Regions from separate parts of the Streptomyces sp. CA-135486 genome, predicted to be linked through region 2. Evidence: predicted binding sites of a transcription regulator. Region 2 holds the regulator's gene; the other holds the start of a gene.
The links. Region 2 encodes HrcA, which represses chaperone genes, less so after heat shock. Its sites were predicted from a motif close to TTNGCACTCNGNNNNNCNGAGTGCNAA; they were not measured.
Positions count from the first base shown of each region.

Region 1: the regulator HrcA is predicted to act here: its motif matches at 8,550-8,576, upstream of groES (co-chaperone GroES).

Region 1 covers NZ_JBNJMM010000002.1:904,221-914,889, reverse strand. Annotated here, with positions in the region: gene ACQEVG_RS23530 (WhiB family transcriptional regulator) at 1-65, shown strand, start outside; gene ACQEVG_RS23525 (LysR family transcriptional regulator) at 263-1,177, opposite strand; gene ACQEVG_RS23520 (MOSC domain-containing protein) at 1,257-1,925, shown strand; gene ACQEVG_RS23515 (multicopper oxidase family protein) at 2,019-3,530, shown strand; gene ACQEVG_RS23510 (SDR family NAD(P)-dependent oxidoreductase) at 3,541-4,314, shown strand; gene ACQEVG_RS23505 (hydroxyacid dehydrogenase) at 4,383-5,411, shown strand; gene ACQEVG_RS23500 (ester cyclase) at 5,553-6,248, shown strand; gene groL (chaperonin GroEL) at 6,357-7,985, opposite strand; gene groES (co-chaperone GroES) at 8,095-8,403, opposite strand; gene ACQEVG_RS23485 (hypothetical protein) at 8,692-9,336, opposite strand; gene ACQEVG_RS23480 (polysaccharide deacetylase family protein) at 9,333-10,274, opposite strand; gene ACQEVG_RS23475 (class I SAM-dependent methyltransferase) at 10,357-10,669, shown strand, end outside.
Region 2 covers NZ_JBNJMM010000001.1:1,338,296-1,348,964, forward strand. Annotated here, with positions in the region: gene hemW (radical SAM family heme chaperone HemW) at 1-530, shown strand, start outside; gene ACQEVG_RS05955 (DUF3097 domain-containing protein) at 614-1,417, opposite strand; gene ACQEVG_RS05960 (MBL fold metallo-hydrolase) at 1,427-2,149, opposite strand; gene hrcA (heat-inducible transcriptional repressor HrcA) at 2,327-3,352, shown strand; gene dnaJ (molecular chaperone DnaJ) at 3,353-4,489, shown strand; gene ACQEVG_RS05975 (nitronate monooxygenase) at 4,762-5,835, shown strand; gene ACQEVG_RS05980 (16S rRNA (uracil(1498)-N(3))-methyltransferase) at 5,832-6,575, shown strand; gene ACQEVG_RS05985 (hypothetical protein) at 6,995-7,345, shown strand; gene ACQEVG_RS05990 (S41 family peptidase) at 7,393-10,581, shown strand.

The DNA of each region.
Region 1 (10,669 bases), on a different contig from region 2:
TGATGGGGCGTGCACGGCATCGCCTGATCCCGGCCACCAGCGTGGGAGGCGTGACGCGGAACTGAGGTCCGCGGTTCGAAGGACATTCGAAGAAACGTTCCTGCACCACCCCCGCCCGGCTTCGGACGGGGGTGGCCGGGCCTTAAGGTGCTCAAACCCGCCTGATCTCGGGTGCAAGCGGGCTCAGCCGCCCGGGTTCTCGGGCGCAACCGGTGCCGGCCGGGCGGGACCGGGTCAGCGGGGTGCGGCCGGGCTCAGCCGGTCACGGCCGCGTCTGCGGGGTGCTGACGGCCGGGCCTGCCAGGCTCAGCTGGTCGAGCGTCGCCGCGACCGCCGGGACCTGGGCCAGGTCCGGCAGCGTGAGCGCCACGATCTCGCGTTCGACGGACGGCTCGACGATCACGGTGCGTGCACCCCCCAGCCGTACGGACTCCATCGCGAGCTCGGGCAGCACGGCGACGCCGAGACCCGCCCCCACCAGACCGATCACCGCCGGGTAGTCGTCGGTGGCGAAGTCGATCCTGGGCGTGAAGCCGGCCTCCTCGCAGACCTCCACAAGGTGGTGGCGGCAGCGTGGGCAGCCCGCGATCCAGGACTCGTCGGCGAGATCGCCGATGGCGACGGACCGTGATCCGGCGAGCCGGTGCCCCTCCGGGACCAGCCCGACGAGGCGGTCGGTGAGCAGGGGGCGGACGATCAGGTCGTCCCACTCCGCGGCCGTCCCGCCGTACCGGAAGGCGAGCGCCACATCACAGTCGCCCGCCCGCAGCATCTCGACCGAGCGCGGCGGCTCGGCCTCCACGAGCGAGACCCGGGTGCCCGGATGGGCCGCGCGCAGTGCGGCGAGCGCGGTCGGTACGAGCGTGGAGCTGCCGCTGGGAAAGGACACAAGGCGCACCCGGCCGGCCCGCAGACCGGCGATGGCCGCGATCTCCTCCTCGGCGGCGGTCAGCCCGGCGAGGATGCCGGCGGCGTGGCGTACGAGGGCTTCCCCCGCCTGGGTCAGTCGCATCTCACGGCCCGTACGGATCAGCAGCGGGGTGCCCGCGGAGGCCTCGAGCGCCTTCATCTGCTGGCTGACGGCGGGCTGCGTGCAGCCGAGTCTGCGCGCCGCCGCGGAGAAGGAGCCGGTGGCGGCGACCGCGCACAGGACTCGGAGATGACGGGTCTCGATCACTCTTCGAATATAAGGGTCCCTTGGGGGTGAGGCTAATTATTGGCTGGATCGTTTGAGTGCTGGCGGTTAGCGTGAGTCCATGAAGCTTCTGACCGTGAATGTGGGACGGCCCAAGGTCGTTGAATACACCGGCACAGCGGGCGGTACGACCGGCATCGACAAGCAGCCGGTCGACGGGGCCGTACGGGTGACGGACCCGGGCCCCAAGGGCGAAGCGGGCGGCGGGGTGGCGGGCGACGCGGTCTGCGATCTGCGGCACCACGGCGGCACCGACCAGGCGGTGTACGCATTCGCCCGCGAGGATCTCGACTTCTGGGAGCGGGAGTTGGGACGGCCGATCACCAATGGCGCGTTCGGCGAGAACCTCACGACGAGCGGGCTCGATGTGAGCGGGGCGAGGATCGGCGAGCGCTGGCGGATAGGCGACACCCTGGTGCTGGAGGTGACGAGCGGCCGCATTCCTTGTCGTACGTTCGCCGGCTGGCTGGGCGAGAAGGGCTGGGTCAAGCGCTTCACGCAGCAGGGCGCGCCCGGCGCGTATCTGCGGGTCATCGAGCCGGGCGAGATCCGCGCCGGTGACGCGATCGAGATCGTGCACCGGCCGGATCACGAGGTGACGGTCCACATGGCGTTCCGGTCCGAGACCACCGAGCGGACGCTGCTGCCCCAGGTGCTGGCGGCGGGCGAGGCGCTCCACCCCGAGCTGCTCAAGGCCGCACACGACTACGTCACGAAGCAGACCGCATAGGGGGAATCCCTTAGCTGGTAAGGGATTTGATTCGGGGGCGGCCTGGGGGCCGTCCCCGATGCAGCCACGAGCGCCCGCCGGGACGCTCGTTGTATGTCTCGCCTGAAGCGCGTCCTCATCATTCTCACAACGGTCGTGGTCGTCATCGGCCTCGCACTGGGCGGTGGCGCTCTGTATCTCTACTCCGACGCCGACGTGTCCACGGTCGGTACCGAGTTCCGCACCGAGCTGGCCGTGCCGCCGCCGGCCAAATCGACGGTGACGCCCAACGGAACCCGGCGCTTCGAACTGACCATGCAGGCGGGTCAGAAGGAGTTCAGAGCCGGCAAGCAGACGCCCACCTGGGGCTTCAACGGCGACTTCCTCGGGCCGACGCTGCGGGCGAAGCGCGGCGAGAAGATCGAGGTGAAGATCAAGAACACGCTGGGCGAGGCATCCACCGTGCACTGGCACGGCATGCATCTGCCCGCGAAGATGGACGGCGGTCCGCATCAGATGGTCGCCCCGGGCGGGACCTTCAGCCCACGCTGGACCGTGAACCAGCCCGCGGCGACGCTCTGGTACCACCCGCATCCGCACGGCACGACGGAGCGGCATGTGCAGCGCGGTCTCGCCGGGATGTTCCTCCTCGACGACGAGAAGTCGGCCCGGCTCGCGCTGCCCAGGAAGTACGGAGTCGACGATCTGCCGGTCATCGTCCAGGACGTCCGTTTCAACGGGGCGAAGTTCGACCACGGGCACCAGATCCTGCGGGACACCGGTTTTCTGGGCGACCGGACGATGGTCAACGGCACGCTCGATCCGTACAAGCTGGTCGGCGACGAACTTCTGCGGCTGCGGCTGCTCAACGCGTCGACCGCCCGCATATACGACTTCGGGTTCTCCGACGATCGGCGGTTCGCACTGATCGGGACGGACGGCGGGCTGCTCGAGCAGCCGACCGGGACGGACCGGATACAGCTCTCCCCCGGTGAACGGGCCGAGATCGTGGTGCGGATGAAGCCCGGCGAGCGGACCGTGCTGCGCAGCTTCCCGCACAGCGGTTACGGGGACGGCTGGCAGGGGCGCTTCGGCGGCGGGGACGACAGCTTCGATGTCCTTCAGCTGCGGGCCGCAAAGGCGCTGCGGCCCTCGCCCCAGCTCCCCGGCGAACTGGGCACGCTGGAGGTGCCCGACGGATCGGACTCGGTGGGCGAACGGTTCTTCGGTCTGGTGACGACCGGCATCAACGGCAAGAAGATGAAGATGGACCGGATCGACGAGACGGTCGTCCGGGGGACCGCCGAGACCTGGACCGTACGCAACGAACACGGCACCCCGCACAACTTCCACGTGCACGATGTGCAGTTCCGGGTCCTGGAGGTGGACGGCGAGGAGCCGCCGCCCGAGCTGCGCGGGGCGAAGGACACGGTCTTCGTGCCCCCGTTCAAGACGGTCAAGCTCGCGATGCGCTTCGAGGGGCCGGCGGACCCGGAGACTCCGTATATGTACCACTGTCATCTGCTGTACCACGAGGACCTGGGGATGATGGGTCAGTTCGTAGTGGTCGAGAAGGGCCGGCAGGCAGGCAAGGTGCGTACACCGCACTCACACTCGGGGCACTAACGTGCCGCCTATGACGACTGCACTGATTACGGGAGCGACCGCGGGGATCGGTGCCGCGTTCGCGCGGCGGCTCGCGGCCGAGGGACACAACCTGGTGCTCGTGGCCCGCGACACCAAGCGGCTGCAGGAGCAGGCCACCGAGCTGCACGACCGGCACGGCATCGAGGCGGAGGTGCTGACCGCCGACCTCTCCCGGGACGACGGGATCGAGGCGGTCGAGCGGCGGCTCGCCGACCGCAAGAACGCGGTGGATCTGCTGGTCAACAACGCCGGGTTCGGGAACAAGGGGCGCTTGCTGGAAGTGTCCATGGCCGACGAGCTGACGATGCTGAAGGTGCATTGCGAGGCGGTGCTGCGGCTCACCTCGGCGGCGGCCGGGGCGATGCGCGAGCGCGGCCGGGGCGGTGTGGTGAATGTGGCGTCGGTGGCCGCGTTCGTGCCGCGCGGGACGTACGGCGCGTCGAAGGCGTGGGTCGTGCAGTTCACACAGGGAGCCGCGCGGGATCTGGCGGGGTCGGGGGTGCGGCTGATGGCGCTCTGCCCCGGCTTCGTACGCACCGAGTTCCATGAGCGGGCCGGGATGGGCACGGAGAACATCCCGGGGTGGATGTGGCTGGACGCGGACAAGCTGGTTTCGACAGCGTTGTCCGACCTGGCACGCGGAAAGACTCTGTCGATCCCGGACCCGCGGTACAAGGTGCTCATGAGCGTGGTGAAACTGGCGCCGCGGGGGCTGCTGGGCGGAGTCAGCTCGAAGGCCGGTCGTAAATACGGGCCTCAGTAGGAAATGTCTTCGGGCGTTCCCGTGATCAGTTGGACCTCAAGCGACATATGAGGAGTACGGGTTCCAGCATGCATCCCGCCACGGACAACCGCCCCACGGTCCTGCTCGCCATGGGCCCGGGCATCGCCGAGCGGCTGTTCGCCGACCGGCACCGCACCCGGCTGACCGCGCTCGCCCGCACCGACCCGCAGCTGATCGCCCACGACCTGGCGGCCCCGACGCCCGAAGTCGCCGCCGCCCTCGCCGCCGCCGACGTACTGCTGACCTGCTGGGGTGCTCCCCCGCTCACCGCCGAAGTCCTTGATGCCGCTCCCGGATTGCGGGCGGTGGTGCATGCCGCGGGCTCCGTCAGGCATCACATCACCGAGGCGTGCTGGGAGCGCGGCATCGCCGTGACCTCGGCCGCCGCCGTCAACGCCCTGCCCGTGGCCGAGTACACGCTCGCGGCGATCCTCTTCGCGGGCAAGCAGGTGCTGCGCTCGGCACAGCGCTACGGCCGGCTGCGCACGGGCCACGACTGGAGCCGGGAGCTCGCCGACGCCGGCAACTACCGCCGTACGGCAGGAATCGTCGGCGCGTCGCGGATCGGCCGCCGCGTCATTGAGCTGTTGCGGCCGTTCGATTTCGAGGTACTGCTGTACGACCCGTACGTCACCCCCGCCGATGCGGCCGGACTCGGCGCGGTTCTCACCGGTCTTGACGAGCTCTGCAGCCGCAGCCACATCGTCACGGTCCACGCTCCGCAGCTGGCGACAACGCGCCATATGATCGACGGCCGCCGACTGGCGCTGATGCCGGACGGGGGGACCTTGATCAACACCTCGCGTGGCTCGCTGATCGACGGGGAAGCGCTGCTGCCGGAGCTGACATCGGGCCGGCTGCACGCCGTACTCGACGTCACCGACCCCGAAGTCCCGCCCGCCGACTCGCCGTTGTACAGCCTCCCCAATGTCCTGCTGACCCCGCACATCGCGGGCTCGCTCGGCAATGAACTGCACCGGATGGCGGACCGGACCCTCGACGAACTGGAGCGGTACGCGAAGGGGCTGCCCTTCATGGACCCGGTCCTGGCGGCAACGCGGCACCAGTCCGCCTAGGGCGACAGCGCGCCGCCCGGCCCGGCCTGAACTCCGGTCCCGCCCGCCGCGGAGTGGAGGGGACGCCGCACATACCCAGACCGCGTAAAAACGGTATTCATCACTAAAATGGACGTATCCCCCACCCCTCCGGGAGGCGCCATGAAATTCGTACAGATAGTCGACTACAAGACCGCGCAGTACGACAGCGTGGACAAGCTCATGGACAAGTGGGTCGAGCAGACCAAGGGCAAGCGGACCGCCACACACACCGTCACCGGTAAGGACCGGTCCGACGGCTCCCACTATGTCGAGATCGTCGAATTCCCCTCGTACGAAGAGGCGATGAAGAACTCCCACCTTCCGGAGACCGACCGGATCTTCCAGGACATGGTGGCGCTCTGCGACGGGATGCCCTCGTTCACCGACCTCGACGTGGTTCGCGAGGAGCAGCTGAACACGGCGACCGCCCGCCGCTTCTTCCACGAGATAGCCGCCGGAGGCAATCTCGACGCCTTGGAGGAGGTGTTCGCGGCCGACTACCGCGACCACGACATCATGAAGGAGGAGGACACCGTCGTAGGGATCGACAATATTCGCAGCGATGTCACCGGCTATCGCAACGCCTTCGACTTCACCTTCGATCTTGACAGGCAGATCTCCGAGGGTGACGACGTCGTGACGTTGTGGACCTGGACGGGCCGGCACAAGGGCGACTTCATGGGCATCGCCCCCACCGGCAAGCAGTGCACCATGACCGGCACCACGATCTTCCACTTCGAGGACGGGAAGATCCAGGAAGGCTGGTGGCACTTCGACGCCATCGGCCTCATGAAGCAGCTCGGCGCGATGGGCTAGCACAACGGACCAGCGCCAAAACGCTGAAGGCCCCCGTTCCCGCAGCGCGCGGGAACAGGGGCCTTCACACGTCCTGCGACGTCGTCGGTGACGGCGTCCGTGACCGTGTCAGTGGCTGTGACCGTGACCGTGGCCGTGGCCCGCGTCGGCCTCCTCCTCGGCCGGCTTCTCGACGACCAGGGTCTCGGTCGTGAGCAGCAGCGAGGCGATGGACGCGGCGTTCTCCAGGGCGGAGCGCGTGACCTTGACCGGGTCGATGACGCCGGCCTTCACCAGGTCGCCGTACTCGCCGGTCGCGGCGTTGAAGCCCTGGCCCTTGTCCAGCTCCGCCACCTTGGCGGTGATGACGTAGCCCTCGAGGCCGGCGTTCTCGGCGATCCAGCGCAGCGGCTCGACGACGGCGCGGCGGACGACCGCGACACCGGTGGCCTCGTCGCCCTCCTTGCCGAGGTTGCCCTCGAGCACCTTGGCGGCGTGGACCAGCGCGGAGCCACCACCGGAGACGATGCCCTCCTCGACCGCGGCGCGGGTCGCGGAGATGGCGTCCTCCAGACGGTGCTTCTTCTCCTTCAGCTCCACCTCGGTGGCGGCGCCGACCTTGATCACGCACACGCCGCCGGCCAGCTTCGCGAGGCGCTCCTGGAGCTTCTCGCGGTCCCAGTCGGAGTCCGTGGACTCGATCTCGGCCTTGATCTGGTTGACACGGCCGACGACGTCCTCGTGGCTGCCGCCACCGTCGACGATGGTCGTGTCGTCCTTGGAGATGGTGACGCGGCGGGCGGTGCCCAGCACGTCCAGACCGGCCTGGTCGAGCTTGAGGCCGACCTCCTCGGCCACCACGGTGGCACCGGTGAGGGTGGCAATGTCCTGCAGCATCGCCTTGCGGCGGTCGCCGAAGCCCGGGGCCTTGACCGCGACCGCGTTGAAGGTGCCGCGGATCTTGTTGACCACGAGGGTGGAGAGGGCCTCGCCCTCGACGTCCTCGGCGATGATCAGCAGCGGCTTGGAGCTGCCCGCCTGGATGACCTTCTCGAGCAGCGGCAGCAGGTCCTGGATCGAAGAGATCTTGCCCTGGTGGATGAGGATGTACGGCTCGTCGAGGACGGCCTCCATCCGCTCCTGGTCGGTCACCATGTACGGCGACAGGTAGCCCTTGTCGAAGGCCATGCCCTCGGTGAAGTCGAGCTCCAGACCGAAGGTGTTGGACTCCTCGACGGTGATGACACCGTCCTTGCCGACCTTGTCCATGGCCTCGGCGATCAGCTCGCCGACCTGCTGGTCCTGCGCGGAGAGCGCGGCGACGGCAGCAATGTCGGCCTTGTCGTCGATCGGGCGGGCGGTCGCGAGGAGCTCCTCGGACACGGCCGCGACCGCGGCGTCGATGCCCTTCTTCAGGGCGGCCGGGGACGCGCCGGCGGCGACGTTGCGCAGGCCCTCGCGGACGAGCGCCTGGGCCAGCACGGTGGCGGTGGTGGTGCCGTCACCCGCGATGTCGTTGGTCTTGGTCGCCACCTCCTTCACCAGCTGGGCGCCGAGGTTCTCGTACGGGTCCTCGACCTCGACCTCACGGGCGATGGTCACGCCGTCGTTGGTGATGGTGGGTGCGCCGAACTTCTTGTCGATGACGACATTGCGGCCGCGGGGGCCGATCGTCACCTTGACGGTGTCGGCAAGCTTGTTGACGCCACGCTCGAGGGCGCGACGGGCGTCCTCGTCGAACTTCAGGATCTTCGCCATGGAGCTGAATCAGTCCTCTCAAAATGAACTGCGCCCCTGACCACCCGGCACACGTGAATGAACACAGCAGCGGGGGCCAGGGGCGCAGTTCACAGCAAATTCTGGTGAATTACTTCTCGATGATCGCGAGCACGTCGCGAGCCGAGAGGACGAGGTACTCCTCGCCGTTGTACTTCACCTCGGTGCCGCCGTACTTGCTGTACAGCACGATGTCGCCGGTCTTCACGTCGAGCGGAAGACGCTCGCCGTTCTCGAAGCGGCCCGGGCCCACGGCCAGGACGACGCCCTCCTGGGGCTTCTCCTTGGCGGTGTCCGGAATGACCAGGCCAGAGGCCGTGGTCTGCTCGGCGTCGAGCGGCTGGACCACAATGCGGTCCTCGAGCGGCTTGATGGCAACCTTGGAGCTGGCGGTCGTCACGATCCGACCTCCCCCTTCGGAGATCTCACGGGGTTAACTGTCTGAGGTGGCGACCAGGTGGATCCGTCGTCGCGGGTGCCGGACCTGCCCGTCGCTGTGTTGGCACTCTCCGGTGGGGAGTGCCAGAACTGAGACTATGACCGGGATTAGCACTCGGTCAAGCGGAGTGCCAATTGATCTGCCGCGCGGCGGCTTCAGCAGCCCCTGAGGCACGGCGCGGACGGGAGCCGGCCCCGCCCCGTGGAACCCCCGTCCGGCGTAGTCCCGCCCGGCGCCTGGCCAGCCTTCTCAGACGTAGTCCTCCAGGCGGGCCACCGCGTACCCCTGCTCCTGGATGCGGCGCAGCAGCCGCGCCGTGGTCCTCGTCTCCGCCCGCACGATGTCGCCGGGGTGGAGCCGTTCGCCCTCCGCGTACTCCCTGGCCAGCACCACCGCACGGATCCCGCAGTCGGCCGCCGCCCGCAAGGTGTCCCCGTTGTAGGTCGCGTGCGGCGGGCGGAACAGATGACGCTCCCGCTGCCCGCAGATCTCGGCGCGCTGCCTCTCGTACGAGAGGGTGCTCAGGTCGGAGCGGGCGCTCGAACGGAACATGCTGACCGGCAACTTCAGCTCGGCGGTCATCCGGACGAACTGCGGGTCGTGCGCCGCGCCCTCGTCGAAGGTGAGGAAGACGACCTTGTCGGGGGTGCGCACCCGGTCCACCACATACGCCGTAGAGAGCCGGTGCGCAGGCGGCTTCGGCGCGGCGGCGAGCGGTCCGGCCAGCCCCCACCGCTTGTGCACCGCCGAGCCGGGCGGGCCCGCGCCGGGGGTGACCCTCTGCGCGGCCTTGCGCCCGAGGCGCTCGATCGGGTCCACCGACTGAGCGCACCCCGCGGTGAGCAGCGCACCGGCCGCCAGCAGCCCGGCCAGCAGCCGGTGCGCCCCTGTCATACGTAGTCCTCCAGCCTCGCCACGGCGTAGCCCTTGTCGGTGACCGTCTTCATCACCCGCCGGATCATGTCGGGCATGGTGCCCTTCCAGTCATGGCGGCCACGGAAGTGCGTGAGGATGATGTCGCCGGGGTGCAGGTCCCGGTCCCACTCCCGCCACTCCATGTGATCGGGAAATGCCTCGGCGGCCCACAGAGGCACGGCCTTCACACCACACGACCGGGCGACGCGCAGCGTGTCCCGGTTGTAGTTGCCGTACGGCGGGCGGAAGAGCGGGGGCCGCTTTCCGTACCGCTTCTCGAGCTTGGCCTCCTGACCGCAGATCTCCCTCTTCTGCTGGGTGTACGAAAGGCCGGGCAGGTATCGGTGGTTGAGGGTGTGGTTCTGCAGGGCGACGCCGTGGTCCTGCATCTGTTTGAAGTAGTCGTAGTTGTCGTCGATCAAGTAGTCGCTGAGGAAGGCGCTGTACGGGATCTGGAGATCGTTCATCATCCGGAGCAGGGCGGGGTCCTTCTCCGCACCGTCGTCGATCGTCAGGAAAACAATCTTCTCCTTGACCGGCACCGTGGTGAAGACCGGTGGCAGGGACTCGCCACCCTCCACCTCGAAGCCCTTGCGGGTGGTGATCTTCGGCTTCTCGGCGGGCGGCTGGGGGGCGGCCAGCGGGGTCTTGGCCAGGCCCCACTTCTTGGCGGCGAGCGCCCGTGCCGCCTGGGCATGCTTCACCTTCGCCACGTACGCGGAGAGCGCGCCGGCCGGTCCTGGCGGCTGCTTCGGCTGCTGACCCGGGGCAGGTTCCGCGCCCCTGCCGGCGTCCGGGGACTCGGCGGCGCAGGCGGCGGCGAGGGCAGCGACCAGGAGCACGGCCAGGACGGCACGGGCCCTGCCGACTCGCGCCCCATTCAGAGTACTTTTTGACTTTTGTCGTACTAGCTGCATGGCGCCGCATCCTGTCAGCACGGGTCCGTACGGCCCGGCCGACACCGCCGCCGCGGGCGCACCATCCCCCGGCTGGCCCACAATGGGCCGGGTGAACGACCTCGATCCCCTTGCCTCCTTCGCCGCTCTGCTCACCGAGGAGGGGCGGGCGCTGCTGGACTCCCTGGCCGACTACAACCCGTCCGAGGAACTGGCCGTCGCCACCCGGCTGCGCCGCGAGCACCCGGCGGAACTGGTCTCGGCGGCGCTCGGGCAGGCGCGGCTGCGACAGCGGGCGGCCGCCAAGTTCGGGCCCGAGGACGCGGGCCGGATGTACTTCACGCCGAACGGCGTCGAGCAGGCGACCCGCCGCTCCGTCGCCTCGTACCGCGCCGAGCGCTTCGCCGCCCTCGGCG
Region 2 (10,669 bases):
AGCTGGCGCGGCGGATCCGGCGCGGTGAGGTCCCGATGACGGACGACGACGTCCACGCGGACCGGTATCTGATCGCCGACGACGTGCTGTCGCGCGCCGGTTTCGACTGGTACGAGGTCTCCAACTGGTCGACCTCCCGGGCGGGCCGGTGCCTGCACAACGAGCTGTACTGGCGCGGCGCGGACTGGTGGGGCGCGGGACCCGGGGCGCACAGCCATGTGGGCGGCGTGCGCTGGTGGAACGTGAAGCACCCGGGCGCGTATGCGGCGGCGCTGGCGGAGGGGCGGTCGCCGGGGGCGGGCCGCGAGGTGCTCTCGCCGCAGGACCGCCGGGTGGAGCGCGTCCTGCTGGAACTGCGCCTGCGCGAGGGCGTGCCACTGTCGCTGCTCCGGCCCGCGGGCCTCGCGGCGGCGGGGCGCGCGCTGGGGGACGGCCTGCTGGAGTCGGGGGCGTACGAGGCGGGGAGTGCGGTGCTGACGTTGCGGGGGCGGTTGCTGGCGGATGCGGTGGTGCGGGACCTGGTGGACTGACGGGGCGGAGCCCTGCCGGGCCTTCCCGAGTGGGGGCTCCGCCCCGAGCCCCGCTCCTCAGTCGCCGGAGGGGCGGGACATTCCTACGGCGCCGTCACGAAATCGATCAGCTCCTCCACCCGCCCCAGCAGCTCCGGTTCCAGGTCCCTGTAGGACCGCACCCCGGAGAGAATCCGCTGCCACGCCGCCCCCGTGTTCTCCCGCCAGCCCAGTGCGCGGCAGACGCCCGTCTTCCAGTCCTGGCCGTGCGGGATCGACGGCCACGCCGGGATGCCCACCGAGGAGGGCTTCACCGCCTCCCACACGTCGATGTAGGGATGGCCCACCACCAGCACGTCCGCGCCCGTGACCCGGTCCGCGATGCGGGACTCCTTCGAGCCGGGGACCAGATGGTCCACCAGGACGCCGAGGCGTGCGTCCGGGCCGGGGGCGAAGTCGGCGACGATCGACGGGAGGTCGTCGATGCCCTCCAGGTACTCGACGACGACGCCCTCGATGCGCAGGTCGTCGCCCCAGACGCGTTCCACGAGTTCCGCGTCGTGGCGGCCCTCCACGTAGATGCGGCCCGCACGGGCGACACGGGCGCGCGCCCCCGGGACCGCTATCGATCCCGAGGCCGTACGGGCCGGGCGGGCCGGGCCCGCAGCCGAGGGGCGGACGAGGGTGACCACCTTCCCCTCCAGGAGGAAGCCCCGCGGCTCCAGCGGGAAGACCCGGTGCTTGCCGAAGCGGTCCTCCAGCGTCACCGTCCCCGCCTCACAGCGGATCACCGCACCGCAGAAGCCCGTCCCGACCTCCTCCACGACCAGATCGGGCTCGGCCGGCACCTCCGGTGCGGGCCGCGACTTCTTCCAAGGCGGGGTCAGATCCGGGCTGTAGCTGCGCATTCGGCGACGCTACGACACCCCGAAGCGCGCCGCCAGCATGTCTCGCTGCGCGCGTACGAACGCCGCGTCCACGACCGCCCCGTGCCCCGGCACATACACCGCGTCCTCGCCGCCCAGTGACAGCAGCCGGTCCAGCGCCGCCGGCCAGCGGGACGGGATGGCGTCCGGGCCCGCCTGCGGCTCGCCGGACTCCTCCACCAGGTCGCCGCAGAACACCACCTCCGGGTCCCCCGGCACCAGCACCGCGAGGTCGTGGCCCGAATGACCGGGGCCCACGTTCGCCAGCAGCACCTGGCGGCCGCCCAGCTCCAGCGTCCACTCGCCGCACACCAGATGCTGCGGCACCACCAGCACGTCGACCGCCTCCGCCGCATCGGCGGCCAAGACCCCGTGGCGTACCGCCGAGCCCCGGATCGCGTCCCGGTCCCGCCGCATCAGATCCGCGATGCCCACCGCGCCGTACACCTCGGCCCCCGAGAACGCCGCCGTCCCCAGCACATGGTCGAAGTGGGGGTGACTCAGTGCGATATGCGTCACGCGGCGGCCGGGCAGCAGCGCCTGTGCCTGAGTGCGCAGCTCGGCGCCCTCACGCAGTGTGGAGCCCGTGTCGTACATGAGGACACGGTCCTCACCGGCGATCAATCCGGTGGTCGCGTCCCAGACCGGCAGCCGTCGACGCCCCACCCCGTCGGCCAACCGCTCCCAGCCGAAGTCTTCCCAACTGACGTCCATACCGCGACGCTACTGGCAGCGACCGGCACAGCGCGCGGTAGCGTGGTCGGCTGTCCTGGCTGGCGGCCCTTGCTAGGGGTGTACCTCACCGCCGTACACTGGCACGGGGAAAATGCTGGCACTCGTACGCAGCGAGTGCCAGGCACCACCGAGGAACCACAGCTGGAGGTGTGCGCGATGCTCAGCGAACGCAGACTCGAGGTGCTGCGCGCCATCGTCCAGGACTATGTCGGCACCGAGGAGCCCGTCGGCTCCAAGGCGCTCACCGAGCGTCACAAGCTCGGCGTCTCGCCGGCGACCGTCCGCAACGACATGGCCGTGCTGGAGGACGAGGGCTACATCGCCCAGCCCCACACCAGCGCCGGCCGTATCCCCACGGACAAGGGTTACCGGCTCTTCGTCGACAAGCTGGCCGGCGTCAAGCCGCTGTCGTCGCCCGAGCGGCGCGCCATCCACAGCTTCCTGGACGGAGCCGTCGATCTCGACGACGTGGTCGGCCGTACGGTACGGCTGCTGGCGCAGCTGACCCGGCAGGTCGCCATCGTCCAGTACCCCTCGCTGACCCGGTCCACCGTCCGGCATGTGGAGCTCCTCTCCCTCGCGCCGGCCCGGCTGATGCTCGTGCTGATCACGGACACCGGGCGGGTCGAGCAGCGCATGATCGACTGCCCCGCGCCGTTCGGCGACAGCTCGCTCGCGGACCTGCGGGCCCGGCTCAACAGCCGGGTCGTCGGGCGCCGCTTCGCGGATGTGCCGCAGCTGGTGCAGGACCTTCCCGAGTCCTTCGATTCGGAGGACCGCGGGACCGTCTCCACGGTGCTCTCGACCCTGCTCGAGACCCTGGTCGAGGAGACCGAGGAGCGGCTGATGATCGGCGGCACCGCCAATCTGACCCGCTTCGGGCACGACTTCCCGCTGACCATCAGGCCGGTGCTGGAGGCGCTCGAGGAGCATGTGGTGCTCCTCAAACTGCTCGGTGAGGCGAAGGAATCGGGCGGCATGGGCATGACCGTACGGATCGGTCATGAGAACGCCCATGAGGGCCTCAACTCCACGTCCGTCGTCGCGGTGGGCTACGGTTCGGGCGACGAGGCAGTTGCCAAACTCGGCGTGGTCGGACCGACCCGCATGGACTACCCCGGAACGATGGGAGCGGTACGCGCAGTGGCACGTTACGTCGGACAGATCCTGGCGGAGTCGTAAGTGGCCACGGACTACTACGCCGTACTCGGCGTACGCCGCGACGCGTCCCAGGACGAGATCAAGAAGGCCTTCCGCCGGCTTGCCCGTGAACTCCACCCGGATGTGAATCCGGACCCGAAGACGCAGGAGCGCTTCAAGGAGATCAACGCCGCGTACGAGGTGCTGTCGGACCCGCAGAAGAAGCAGGTCTACGACCTCGGCGGGGACCCGCTGTCGCAGGCGGGCGGCGGTGGCGCGGGCGGCTTCGGAGCCGGTGGCTTCGGAAACTTCTCGGACATCATGGACGCGTTCTTCGGGACGGCGTCGCAGCGGGGACCGAGGTCGCGCACGCGGCGAGGCCAGGACGCCATGATCCGCCTGGAGATCGACCTCAACGAGGCGGCCTTCGGCACGACGAAGGACATCCAGGTCGACACGGCCGTCGTGTGCACCACGTGCTCCGGCGAGGGCGCCGCGCCGGGCACCTCGGCGCAGACGTGTGACATGTGCCGTGGCCGTGGTGAGGTCTCGCAGGTGACGCGGTCCTTCCTGGGGCAGGTCATGACCTCGCGGCCGTGCCCGCAGTGCCAGGGCTTCGGCACGGTCGTGCCGACGCCGTGCCCCGAGTGCGCGGGCGACGGGCGTGTACGGTCCCGCCGGACTCTTACGGTCAAGATCCCGGCCGGTGTCGACAACGGGACGCGCATCCAGCTCGCCGGCGAGGGCGAGGTCGGGCCGGGCGGCGGCCCCGCGGGTGATCTGTACGTGGAGATCCACGAGCTGCCGCACCCGGTCTTCCAGCGGCGCGGCGACGATCTGCACTGCACGGTGACGATCCCGATGACGGCGGCGGCGCTGGGCACGAAGTGCCCGCTGGAGACGCTGGACGGGATGGAAGAGGTCGACATCCGCCCGGGCACGCAGTCGGGCCAGTCGATCCCGCTGCACGGGCGCGGGATCACGCACCTGCGGGGCGGGGGGCGCGGCGACCTGATCGTGCACGTCGAGGTGATGACGCCGTCGAAGCTGGACGCGGACCAGGAGAGGCTGCTGCGGGATCTGGCGAAGCTGCGGGGCGAGGAACGGCCACTGGGCCAGTTCCAGCCGGGCCAGCAGGGTCTGTTCTCCCGCCTGAAGGACGCGTTCAACGGTCGGTAGGGTCTGGGCCGGCGGGGGCGCGTGAGCTGCGCGCGCCTGTCGGCGGGTCCGCCCCGCGTGGGTACCGCAGACCTTGCGCGGTCGCGCAGCCGACGGCGGACGGGGCTCGGGGGCATGCCCCCCGGTTTCGGGAAATGGCCGGGTGGGGGAAATCGCACCCCAGAGCTCGGCCGCGGCGCCGCAGCGGGGGCCCGCACAGCCCCGCCCACGCCCTCTTTCGGGCACCGAACACCCGATTCGGTGCCGCGCCGGTGACGTGGCACCATGCCTGCATGTCCTCCGCACTGACCGATCTCTGCCGGCACCCGATCGTGCAGGCCCCCATGGCGGGCGGCGCATCCTGTCCCCCCTTGGCCGCCGCCGTGTCCGAAGCCGGTGGGCTCGGGTTTCTCGCTGCCGGGTACAAGACCGCGGACGGCATGTACCAGGACGTCAAACAGGTCCGCGGGCTCACCTCGCAGCCCTTCGGCGTGAATCTCTTCATGCCGCAGCCGGGCACGGCCGACCCCGCCGCCGTCGAGGTCTACCGGCATCAGCTCGCCGGTGAGGCGGCCTGGTACGAGACGCCCCTGGGCGACCCCGACTCCGGGCGCGACGACGGGTACGAGGCCAAGCTCGCCATCCTCCTCGACGACCCCGTTCCCGTCGTCTCCTTCACCTTCGGCTGCCCGACCCGTGACGTGCTCGACTCCTTCGCCAAGGCCGGCACCTTCACCGTCGTGACCGTCACCTCGCCCGACGAGGCGCAGGCCGCCCAGTGGGCCGGTGCCGACGCCGTGTGTGTGCAGGGCATCGAGGCGGGCGGGCACCAGGGCACGCACCGGGACGACCCCGCGTTCGACGGCGCCGGGATCGGGCTGCTCTCGCTCATCGCGCTGGTCCGCGAGACCGTACAGCTGCCGATCATCGCCGCGGGCGGCCTGATGCGCGGCGGTCAGATCGCCGGCGCGCTCGCCGCGGGCGCGGTCGCCGGGCAGCTCGGGACCGCGTTCCTGGTCTGCCCCGAGTCCGGCGCCAATGCGCTGCACAAGCAGGCCATGACGAATCCGCTGTTCGTACGTACGGAGTTGACCCGCGCCTTCTCCGGGCGGCCGGCCCGCGGCCTGGTGAATCGTTTCATGCGCGAGCACGGCCCGTACGCCCCCGCCGCCTACCCCGAGGTGCACCACCTGACCAGTGGCCTGCGCAAGGCCGCCGCCAAGGCGGGCGACCCGCAGGGTATGGCGCTGTGGGCCGGTCAGGGCCACCGGATGGCCCGCGAACTGCCCGCCGGGCAGCTCGTCGAGGTCCTCGCCGCCGAAGCCGACTCCGCGCGCGCCGCGCTCGCGCTGGGCGGCTCCCGATGACCGCGCCCGTGTTCCTCGTCGACTCACTGGACGGCGTGGGCCCGGGCTCGCTGATCACCCTGGACGGGCCGGAAGGGCGGCACGCCGTCTCCGTACGCAGGCTGCAGTCCGGTGAGGACATCGTGCTGACGGACGGGCGAGGGCGCGGCGCGGCAGGTGTGGTGCTGCGGACCGAGGGCAAGGACCGGCTGATCGTCGAACCGCTGCAGTTTCCCACGGAGCCCGAGCCCACGCCCCGTCTCACCGTCGTCCAGGCCCTCCCCAAGGGCGACCGTGGCGAACTCGCCGTCGAGACCATGACGGAGACCGGCGTCGACGCCGTCGTGCCCTGGGCCGCCGCGCGCTGTATCACGCAGTGGAAGGGCGAGCGGGGCGCCAAGTCCCTCGCCAAGTGGCGGGCCACGGCGCGCGAGGCGGGCAAGCAGTCGCGCAGGCTCCGCTTTCCCGAGGTCGCGGACGCGGCAACGACCAAGCAGGTTGCGGCGCTTCTGGCCGAGGCCGATTTCGCGGCCGTGCTGCACGAGGAGGGCGCCGAGCCCCTGGCCACCGCGGAACTGCCCGCGCGGGGGTCGATCGTGCTGGTGGTGGGGCCCGAAGGGGGCGTGTCCCCGGAGGAGTTGGCGGCGTTCGCCGAGGCGGGTGCGAAGCCGTACCGGCTGGGGCGCAGCGTGCTGCGCACCTCCACCGCCGGCACGGCCGCGACGGCGCTGTTGCTGGGCCGCACCGGCCGCTGGTCCTAGCTGTCTGACCGGCCCGGCTTTCACTTCGCGGCCGGCTGGGCGGGCAGTGTGAAGACATGCTGCGGGGTCACGATCTGGCCCAGCGACTTGAGCGGCCCGCCGCACGCACCGCGAGGAACGTGTCGGCGTCGACCACGAGCCGGCGCGTGCGATGCGGCTTTCTGGTCATGTCACCGACCGTACGGGGGATTTGTGTCCGCAACCACTCTTTCCTCCCGGGGGACTAGGTGCCACCCTGCGTCTATGCGGGGCATGAGACCAACGAGGTACCGGCGCTCCCTTGTCGCAATCGGCGTCGCAGGGGCGGCAGTTGTGGGTGTCGCGGCCTGTGAGCCGGTGAGCGGCGGGCTGAGCCCGTCGCGGTCGCGGTCACCACCGACAAGACGGGGACCAGCACGCTGGAGCGGATCGGCTTCAAGGTGCGCTGGCTGAGCTGTACGGCGAAGATCGGCGACGGGAAGGCCAGTGCCGGGGCGTCCACGCCGCCCTCCGGCGGGGGCGTTGCCACCGTCGACTGCCAGGGAGAGACCGACTCCGGCCAGAAGATCACGCTCAAGGGCAGGGTGACGGAGGAGCGTTCCGGCGCGTGCGTACGCGGCAACCTGATCGCCAGGATCGACGGCAAGGTTGTCTTCGAGGCCAGCGTCCTCGGTAACTGCAACGCCGCTTCCAGCAGCGGCCCTTCGCCCACCCCACCGGGCGGGCAGCCGCGGCCCACGGTCACGGTGACCGTTACCGTGACCGAGACACGCGACCCGCCGGGCAAGTGATCCCCAAAGCCGTGACCGGGCGGTGGCACCCTGCCTAGGGTGACGGTGTGACGCACCCTGCCTACCTCCGGTACCCGCATGTCCACGGCGAGTTGATCGCCTTCACCGCAGAGGACGACGTCTGGGTCGCCCCGCTCGACGGGGGCCGGGCGTGGCGTGTCAGCGCCGACAACGTTCCGGTGAACCATCCCAGGATCTCGCCCGACGGCACGCACATAGCCTGGACCTCGTACCGGGACGGTGCCCCCGAGGTCCATCTGGGCCCCATCGACGGCGGGCCCACGGACCGGCTGACGTACTGGGGCAGCATCAAGACCTCCGTACGCGGCTGGACCCCGGACGGCGAGATCCTCGCGATCAGCACCTACGGCCAGGCCTCGCTGCGCCGCACCTGGGCGCGGGCCGTCCCGCTCGACGGCGGGCCCGCGACCGTGCTCCCGTACGGGCCGGTGGGCGACATCGCGTACGGACCGCACGTCCTGCTGCTCTCCGCCACCATGGGGCGCGAGGCCGCCGCCTGGAAGCGCTACCGGGGCGGCACGGCGGGCAAGTTGTGGATAGACCGGGCGGGCGAGGGGGAGTTCGTACGCCTGCATGAGGAGCTCGACGGGAACATCGAGTATCCGCTGTGGGTGGGGGAGAGGATCGCGTTCCTCTCCGACCACGAAGGAGTGGGGGCGGTGTACTCGTCCCTGCCGGACGGTTCCGATCTGCGGCGGCACACCTCGGTCGACGGGTTCTACGCCCGCCACGCGGCCACCGACGGCACCCGCGTCGCCTACGCCGGCGCGGGCGAACTGTGGCTCCTCGACGACCTCGATACGGCCGAGCCCCGCCGGCTCGACATCCGCCTGGGCGGTCAGCGCACCGATCTGCGGCCCCGCCCGGTCAGAGCCGACCACCACCTCGGCACCGCCACCCCCGACCACACCGGACGCGGCAGCGCCGTGGAGATCCGCGGCGGCATCCACTGGGTCACCCATCGCGAGGGACCCGCGCGGGCGCTCGCCGTGGAGCCCGGGGTACGGGCCAGGCTGCCCCGCACCTTCCGGGTGGACGGCGAGGAGCAGGTCGTCTGGGTCACCGACGCCGAGGGCGAGGACGCGCTCGAATTCGCCCCGGCCACCGGACCCGGCGCGACGCCCCGCAGGCTCGGTGCGGGGCGGCTCGGCCGCGTACTGAGCCTCGCCGCGGCCCCCGACGGCAGCCGCGCCGCCGTCGCCTCCCACGACGGCCGGGTACTCCTCGTGGAACGCGAGTCGGGCGAGGTCCGCGAGGTCGACCGCAGCGAGCACGGCGAGGCCAACGGGCTGGCCTTCTCGCCCGACTCCGGCTGGCTCGCCTGGTCGCACGCGGGACCGGATCCGCTGCGCCAGCTGAAGCTCGCCAACACCGCCGATCTGTCGGTCGCCGAGGCCACCCCGCTGCGCTTCCGCGACTTCCAGCCCGCCTTCACCCTCGACGGCAAGCATCTCGCCTTCCTCTCCGAGCGGGCCTTCGACCCGGTCTACGACACACACGTCTTCGACCTCGCCTTCGTCGGCGGCTGCCGCCCGCACCTGATCACCCTGGCGGCCACCACACCGTCGCCGTTCGGCCCGCAGCGCCACGGCCGGGCCTTCGACGCCGACAAGGACAAGGACGGCGGGCAGGACGCGGAGGACGCCGCGGTCACGCGCATCGACCTCGACGGGCTCGCGGACCGGATAGTGCCCTTCCCCGTCGAGGCCGCCCGCTACTCGACACTGCGTGCCGCCAAGGACGGGCTGCTGTGGCTGCGCCACCCGGTGCGCGGCGTCCTCGGCGCGACCCGTGCAACGCCCGACGACCCCGGGCCCCGGACGGAGCTGGAGCGGTTCGACCTCGTCCAGCAACGGGTCGAGGAGCTCTCGTCCGACGCCACGAGCTTCTCGGTCAGCGGCGACGGCAAGCGGGTGCTGCTGTACACCGACGGCACCCTCAAGGTCGTGCCCAGCGACCGCAGGGCCTCGCGCGACGAGGACAGCGACACCAACATCACCGTCGACCTCTCGCGCGTACGCGGCAGCATCGACCCGGCCGCCGAGTGGCGGCAGATGTACGACGAGGCCGGTCGGCTGATGCGCGACAACTTCTGGCGTGCGGACCTCGGCGGCGTCGACTGGGACGACGTACTGGACCGCTACCGCCCGGTGCTCTCGCGGGTGGCCACCCACGACGATCTGATCGACCTGCTCTGGGAGGTGCAGGGCGAACTCGGCACTTCGCACGCGTACGTCACGCCGCGCACCTGGTACGGGGACAGGTCGACGCGGCAGGGTCTGCTCGGTGCGGACATCTCCCGCGCGGCGGACGGCATCTGGCGCATCGACCGCGTCCTGCCGTCCGAGACGTCCGACCCGCACGCCCACTCGCCGCTGGCCGCGCCGGGCGTCGCGGTGCGCGCGGGGGACGCGATCCTCGCGGTGGACGGCCGGCCGGTGGACCCGGTGGCCGGGCCCGGGCCGCTGCTCGTCGGCGCGGCGGGAAAGCCCGTCGAACTGACCATCTCCCCGGCGGGCGGCGGCGATCCACGGCACGCGGTCGTCGTCCCGCTCGCCGACGAGGAGCCACTGCGGTACCACGCCTGGGTGGCCGACCGGCGCGCGTACGTCCATGAGAGGTCCGGCGGCCGGCTCGGCTATCTGCACGTCCCCGACATGCAGGCGCCGGGCTGGGCCCAGATCCACCGGGATCTGCGGGTCGAGGTCGCGTGCGAGGGCCTGGTCGTGGATGTACGGGAGAACCGCGGCGGGCATACGTCGCAGCTCGTCGTCGAGAAACTGGCGCGGCGGATCGTGGGCTGGGACCTGCCGCGCGGGATGCAGCCGTTCAGCTATCCGCTGGACGCGCCGCGCGGCCCGGTCGTCGCGGTGGCGAACGAGTTCTCGGGATCGGACGGCGACATCGTCAACGCGGCGATCAAAGCACTGGGGATCGGCCCGGTGGTGGGCACGCGCACATGGGGCGGTGTCGTCGGCATCGACAGCCGGTACTCGCTGGTGGACGGGACGCTGGTCACTCAGCCCAAGTACGCCTTCTGGCTTGAGGGGTACGGCTGGGGGGTGGAGAACCACGGCGTCGATCCGGACGTGGAGGTGGTGATGTCGCCGCAGGACCACGCGGCAGGGCGTGACCCGCAGCTGGACGAGGCGGTGCGGATGGCGCTGGCGGTGCTGTCGGAGAACCCGGCGAAGTCGCCGCCGGTGCTGCCGTAGTGGTGCGGGCCGGCTGAAGGGTGCGGGGGCTCGCATTGCGGGCCCCCGCCCGCGAACTCGGGAGACTCCTCCAACGCCCCGGCACGCC